2 regions of the Paenibacillus sp. AK121 genome follow, and region 1 is predicted to be linked to the other one. Evidence: riboswitches for the same ligand, from Rfam matches in the RefSeq annotation. Region 1 holds a riboswitch; the other holds the start of a gene.

Region 1 (3,427 bases):
CAAATTGCATGATATTTAAAATTTGCACGTTAGCTTAAATTGAGTTCGCATAACCACACTTATCCATACATTTTCGTGAACAAAATCACAACAATTAAGTTACAACTATTTTCTAACAAAATGAGCCCTTTGAATCATTTTGTCGAAATATAGTCCCATTTTTCCTGAAACCTAAAGGATATATGCCTCAAAAGTGGAATTGCAAGATTACGATATATTCATTGAGGAAATTAATTATTTTCAACCTCATTCTTTATTTCATCAATTTAAGGAATGAATTCCAGAAGGACCCTATCCTTTTCAAATAGGTGCTTTCTGGTTAATTTTGTTATATAATGTATAGCCTCAAATCGATACATGAATATACTTTAATGTGATAAAATAACCTTTGTAAATGGGAACTCCGGTTCTAAAAGGATATTCATGAAACAAACTACAATTGTCTTACTAAAATTGTTCTTTTGTAAAGGAATTGGATATGACAACAAACCAAAAAAATGCCCAGTATGTCTGGAGCGAAGATCCAGTTGCAATTATATGTACACCCTCTGCTTTCGCTAAAAAATCCCTCTTTTATATACAGGAAATAGGCTATTTCAAAACAGATGCTTATGTAATGGAACGGCAAAAGCTCACCTCTTTTTTGCTCCTTTTTACTCTGTCCGGAAGAGGGGAATTACAATACCGGGGCAAGGATTATATATTGAAACCTAATGATATGCTTTTTATTAATTGCGAAGAATATGTACAGTACAAAACTTCCTGTCAGAAGACATGGGAGTTTATTAGTGTGAATCTATATGGCAATCTTATTGACCATTTCTACGAACAATTCGATAAACACAATAAGCCCGTAATTTCACTAAAGGATTCAAATGCAGTACTGGACAAGCTGCGTACCTTATTACATGTACAGCCAGAACGAAGCTTATCCTCTGAACTGCTCTCATCCAGGATAATCGTTGACTTGTTAACGATTATTTTACAGCACCCCTACGCCAATCCCAACGCGAATTCAGATGGAACGGCAGAGGTGCGCAAGGTAAAGCAATATCTGGATCAATCCTATTGCGAACGCATCACGCTGGATTCGCTAGCAGAAATGTTTGGTCTAAACAAGTTCAACCTGGCTAAAAACTTTAAAAAACAGATTGGTTTTTCCCCTATTGAGTATCTTATTAATGTTCGTATCACGGCTGCTCAAAGCTGGCTTAAAACTAGTGATGTAGCTATTGTGGACATCGCACAATATGTGGGCATTCCCAACACAAGTCATTTTATCAATCTGTTCAAAGAGCACATTGGAGAAACGCCTCATTCCTATCGCAAAAAATGGGGAAACCGTATAAAATAGGTCTTATGTATAATCTGCAAGCTTGCTTTGTCGATAAATAGCGAAAATCTGAGATTTAAACTTGCCTAATAGAGTACCTAACTGATAGAATAATAGTACAAGCTATTCAGGATAAATGGCAAACTTGTCGAAAGGCAAGGACGCAAAGCTACAGGGCCTTCTGTATGATGGCAGCCAGCTACCGGTTGAAGTGGCTTTTTGTCGTGCTTATTTTTCCCGAAAACTTTATACGAAATGGCAAACCTGTCGAAAGGCAGGGACGCAAAGCTATAGGGCCTTCTATTGATGATGGCAGCCTGGCCACCGAAAGGAAGTTTTTTATGGGGAAAATGATACTTTCCACACTTCTCCTATTTTTCATGCTGTCCGCAATTCTCTTAAATTCGACAATTTACGCTGCTGATAGTGTTGCATGGTTGGACCAAAACAATGTAAATCATGGGACGGTCAGTGTGCGCTACCCTGTTAAACCTAACGTTAAAACCAAGATTTTGGTTACCAAAGATGCACAAAAATACTCTTATAATCTAACACCCGGGAAATCCGAAGAAGTATTTCCTCTCCAAATGGGTAATGGGAACTATAACATCAGTATTTTAGAACAGCTTAGTGGTAATCAATATAAAGTGATAGGACAAGATACGATCGAGTTAAAGCTAAACGATAGCAAAGCGGTGTATCTTAATTCCGTTCAAAATATTAACTGGAGTAGTACTAATCAAGCGATTCAAAAAGCCCGTGAGTTAACCCAAGGTGCAACAACGGATCGCGAGAAGCTGCAAAAAATCTATGACTACGTAATTAGTCATATCAAGTATGACTCCAATCAGGCCTTTGCCTTAACGACTGACTATCTGCCACAAATTGATCATACGTTAAGCTCTCAAAAAGATATTTGTTATGGTTATGCTTCACTGATGGCTGCTATGTTACGAAGTGTAGATGTACCAACCAAGCTGGTTATGGGCAAATCTTCCTACGTGGACACTTATCATGCCTGGAATGAGGTCTACATCGATAATCAGTGGGTGGTCGTAGACACTACAGTAGATGCAGCACTTTATATGGGTAAACAGAAATTCCAAATGGTCAAAGATCCCTCCAAATACATTAAAACAAAGCAATATTAATATCAATGTTTTTAATTCATATTTTTTAAAAAATGAAAAAATAGAACTACATTTCTTGAAGAGCCTTGATCACATGATCAAGGCTCTTTTTCTATCCTTGTTGAGAAATTGTTGAGATGTGGCATGTATTCTAGTCCAGGAAGACAATGAGATTTCCAACCATTATCTAATTTCGAGTCAAAAGGAGGAGGTTCATCCCCGAACATGAATTTTCATAAATTCTGAACAAGTAATTAATGCGGCTAACATAGCATCATATGAATGAATGATGAATATATAAATACAGTTCTCTCGACCTCGAAGGAATAACCATTAGCCGTTAAATAAGAGTATTTTAAGAATAGGAGATTTGTTTACCGTATGAGAAAAAAATGGAATGCAGCAACGGTTGCGCTATTGCTCTTTTTGCAGTGTTTGTTCAGCACAACACAAGCTTATGCACAAAATCCCGACTCTACTCTGCCAGTGACCCCAGGAACCGATCCGGTTCAGAGTGTGACTAACGATGTTTATCCAATGCCCTCAGAGCCAATTAACATCCCACCTGCTGTCCCGGCTCCAGTCCCTGAACCAACTGCTGGCTCAACTTCTGAAGTTAGGGCAACTCAAGAAAGTATTTTAACCAAGCTAACCCTTACAGATTCTACTGGAAGTGTTATTGATGCAGTGTATAATCCCGATAACCGTATTGATATTGGTTCCGCCATCCATTTAGGCTATGAATGGGAACTGCCGAACCATACGTATAAAGCTGGAGACACCTTTACCTTTCAATTACCTGAGCAATTCCAAATTTACACAGATATTACGTCTCCTTTGACGAATACAGATGGAGAAGTAGGTCATTTTACCGTAGACCGTCAAGGTAAAGTGGTTATGACATTTAATGATTACGTAGAAAGCCACTCTAATGTCAGCGGTAAGCTAGAGATCAAAACTGAAT
Region 2 (3,427 bases), on a different contig from region 1:
GAACCACCGCTTTCGCTTCATGCTGACTTTCCCACATCAGACGAGCCATCGCATCGCCTTTTTCATCATAGTATTCCACTTTTAGATCTACCATTTTACCTGCTTCCAAAGCAATACTGCCTTTACGCTCTGTCCAGCTTTGTTTGAACCAACTGTCAATCACCAGCTTGCCGTCTACCCATACGCGAATACCATCATCGGATATCGTTGTAAATGTATAGGTCTCGCTGTAATGTGGTTTGATTTTACCTGTCCAGCGAACCGAGAACTGGTCGGCATTTACCTTGGGATCAGCAGCAACGGCGCGCCAGTTATAATCCAGCTTGCTGTCTGTACGGATCAAAACAGGACTGCCGTTCACATTCATATTGTTAAAATATTCGCCCCGCAGCCCGTTCACATATACTACATCAGGAACAGAAGGAGGAGTCGGAGCTGGGGGTACGATTACTACTGGCGGAACCGGGATAGGCTCACTTTGTCCCTCATCCGGTAAAGTCGGCACATCTGCCCCAGGTTGTTGGATTGCTGCCAGCCCATTTTTCACATCATCCCGTGTCAAACTCCTCGAATCGTTCATATAATCCTGTATTTGATTGGTTGTGTTATTCTCAGTCAGCATCTTGCCCCAAGTCATGGAATACACCCATTTGGGCTGTGCCTGCAACACCTCAGAGCTAGGAATCTCACCATGCTCGCCAATGGCAATCGGCTTATTCCGTGCCAACCCGAGCAGTCCTTCATAATGACTTTGCTTAAAATCATTGTTGTAGATGTCTACTGCCAAAATATCCACTTTGTCATCCCCCGGATATTTCGGGGTATACGGGACAGTGTAGGAATTGGGAGCATTGGGACTCCACACCCACAGCAGATTGTTCAACTGATGCGTGTTTACAAAACGGTCGTACATGATATTCCATAGCTGATTGAAATTGTTTTTGTTTCCCCACCAGAACCAGTCACCATTCATTTCATGATAAGGTCTCCACAATACTGGAACACCTGCATCACGAAGCTGCTTTAACGATACAGCGACCTTATCCAGATCGGCAATGAGGAGGTTATACTGCGTAGTGCCTGGTGTCACGTATTTATTGAACTCCGCCTGACTTACTTTCGCCTGCACATTGGCCCAAGTCAGCGGTCTACCCGGCAACGCTTCATGAAAAGTCATCGTCACAATGCCACCAGCTCTGCTCCAACGAATAGCGCTATCGACGACATTTTTACGTTGTGCTGCTTCTGTAGTGTCGGATTGACCAGAGATGGCTCCCATCTCATAGCCGTGCAGACCCACATACGCCTGGCTGATTTTTTGGACCTTGTTGCTTAATTCATCTGGACTTTCCAAATAATCATGCTGACCAGTGACTGTTTTCTTTCCAGAGATGCTGAGTAAATAATTGTATAGTTCACGGGCCTGAGTAGAAGCGTCCGAATTAACAGGTTGTAATGAAGCGGCATTCACCACAGACAGAGAATCACCAAAGCCGACGGGAAACAAAGAAAAAAGTATAACAACGGGGAGTACATGACGTATCAGTCGATACAGAGGAATAAAATTGAATCTCACTTTAGCTCTTCCTTTCGGTAGCCAGGCTGCCATCCTTACGGGAAGGCCCTTTAGCTTTGCGTACCAGTCTTTCGACAGGGCTGCGTTTATCGTTGGAAGGAGTTTGGATTCCTTCTTACCCTAAGTATCGACTTTTTTTTACCAAAATTTAATAGGTCATGTTCATGAATTTACAGGTTTTCGCCCAATTTCGACAGTTTGGGCCATTATTTTTCATCAAATCTTCTTTTTTACGTTTTTACGCAAATAATTACGAGATAAATTGATGACGAGAAATTTCATTCCAATCCATACAAAAGCGTACAATATCCTCTTCAACCAACTCAGAGCCAGTCTGAACTTCAATCAAATCCACATCGGTTACAGCCAAAATGCTATGCTTCGTCCCTTCAGGGATGCGAACTACGTCACCGGCCTTCACTTTATGCAGCTTCTCATTCAAAATAATTTCCGCTTCGCCGCTAATAATGGTCCAGATTTCACTTCGTTTGAAGTGAAGCTGGTAGCTGATATTTTTACCTTTGTGTACGCGGATTCGTTTGGTCAGTACCTCATTACCCTCGTCATACTTTACATAGTCTACAACCCGATACTGTCCCCAACGACGTTCTTCATACATTGGACGCTGATCATGAGCCTTGAGCACTTCCTTGATGCGTGGACTTTCTGCCTTATTGGTCACAAGAATGCCATCTGGGCTAGCGGCTACAATCAGATCATTCGTTCCAATGATCGCCACAGGAATGTCCAACTCATTAATAAGACTCGTATTGACGCAATCTTCCGTTACTACCCCTCTACCCACTTGCTGATGAGACATCTCTTCTGTGAGTGTATTCCAGGTTCCTAGATCCTTCCAAAAACCATCGTACGGAAGCACCACGATGTCTTTTTCCTTCTCGACTACTTCGTAGTCAAAGCTGATTTTTTCCAGAGACGCATATTGTTTTTGCATTTCTTCATAATTCAGCGGCAGGCCCTTGGATGCCAAAATATCCAGCAAATAGCTTAATTTGAATGCAAAAACCCCGCAGTTCCATAGAGCATTGCGTTCCATTAGACGCTCCGCCTGCTCCCGGTCGGGTTTCTCTTGAAAATGGCTCACTTCGCGGTAGCCTGTGCTACCTTGAGTGGCATCGTTTTTCGGAATAATATAACCGTATTTCTCTGAAGGATAGGAAGGGACAACCCCGATTAGTGCAAGCTTTCCTTCACTCTCCTGAAGTGTATGTTCGAGTTGGGCTACGGAAGCAAAGAAAGCATCCTCTACATAAGGATCTACAGGCAATATAGCTATAATTTCATCAGGCGAAACACCCGCAATGGAATATAGATAAGTCGCTGTCAGCGCAATCGCAGGAAAGGTATCTCTGCGTTCCGGCTCAACAATGATGCGCGTATTCGATCCGATCTGACTCTGGATCATTTCGACCTGCGCTCTCCCTGTCGCAATAAACGAGGATTCGGATAATCCGTTGTCTCCCAATTGTCTCCATACCCGCTGTACCATGGATTCCGAAATCCCTTCCGGGCTCTCCAGGACCTTCAAAAATTGTTTGGAACGGGAATCGTTGGATAACGGCCATAATCTTTTACCGGAACCACCAGACAAAAGTACGAGCTTCATAAATCTCCACTTCCTCTCTATATTGGTTGGTGATCGAATGGGGCAAGGTTGAGTGACCCGCTACGGGCTGGATTTGATCTTATGATCGCTGTTGGACCGGGATTCATTCGATTGTATAAAATCGTATCAAGGTTTGAATCCCTGTCCAAAGGCGAACGCTATCGCTTCTCCAGATTCAAATCCATTCCTGCGCTACTCAAATATGCATCATATCGATCATACCT

What was found. Region 1 has a riboswitch for cyclic di-GMP ahead of KSP24_RS22190 (transglutaminase-like domain-containing protein). Riboswitches for the same ligand answer to the same signal wherever they lie in the genome.
Region 2: it holds a riboswitch for cyclic di-GMP, as region 1 does, so the genes downstream of both, KSP24_RS09735 (glycosyl hydrolase) here and KSP24_RS22190 (transglutaminase-like domain-containing protein) in region 1, are expected to answer to the same signal.

What each region holds. Positions count from the first base shown of each region.
Region 1 is NZ_JAHPJM010000016.1:34,049-37,475, reverse strand. It holds gene KSP24_RS22195 (helix-turn-helix transcriptional regulator) at 479-1,354, shown strand; cyclic di-GMP riboswitch class I at 1,462-1,540, shown strand; cyclic di-GMP riboswitch class I at 1,581-1,662, shown strand; gene KSP24_RS22190 (transglutaminase-like domain-containing protein) at 1,771-2,484, shown strand; gene KSP24_RS22185 (LPXTG cell wall anchor domain-containing protein) at 2,845-3,427, shown strand, end outside.
Region 2 is NZ_JAHPJM010000004.1:196,430-199,856, forward strand. It holds gene KSP24_RS09735 (glycosyl hydrolase) at 1-1,576, opposite strand, end outside; cyclic di-GMP riboswitch class I at 1,590-1,671, opposite strand; gene KSP24_RS09740 (sugar phosphate nucleotidyltransferase) at 1,827-3,203, opposite strand; gene KSP24_RS09745 (hypothetical protein) at 3,252-3,427, shown strand, end outside.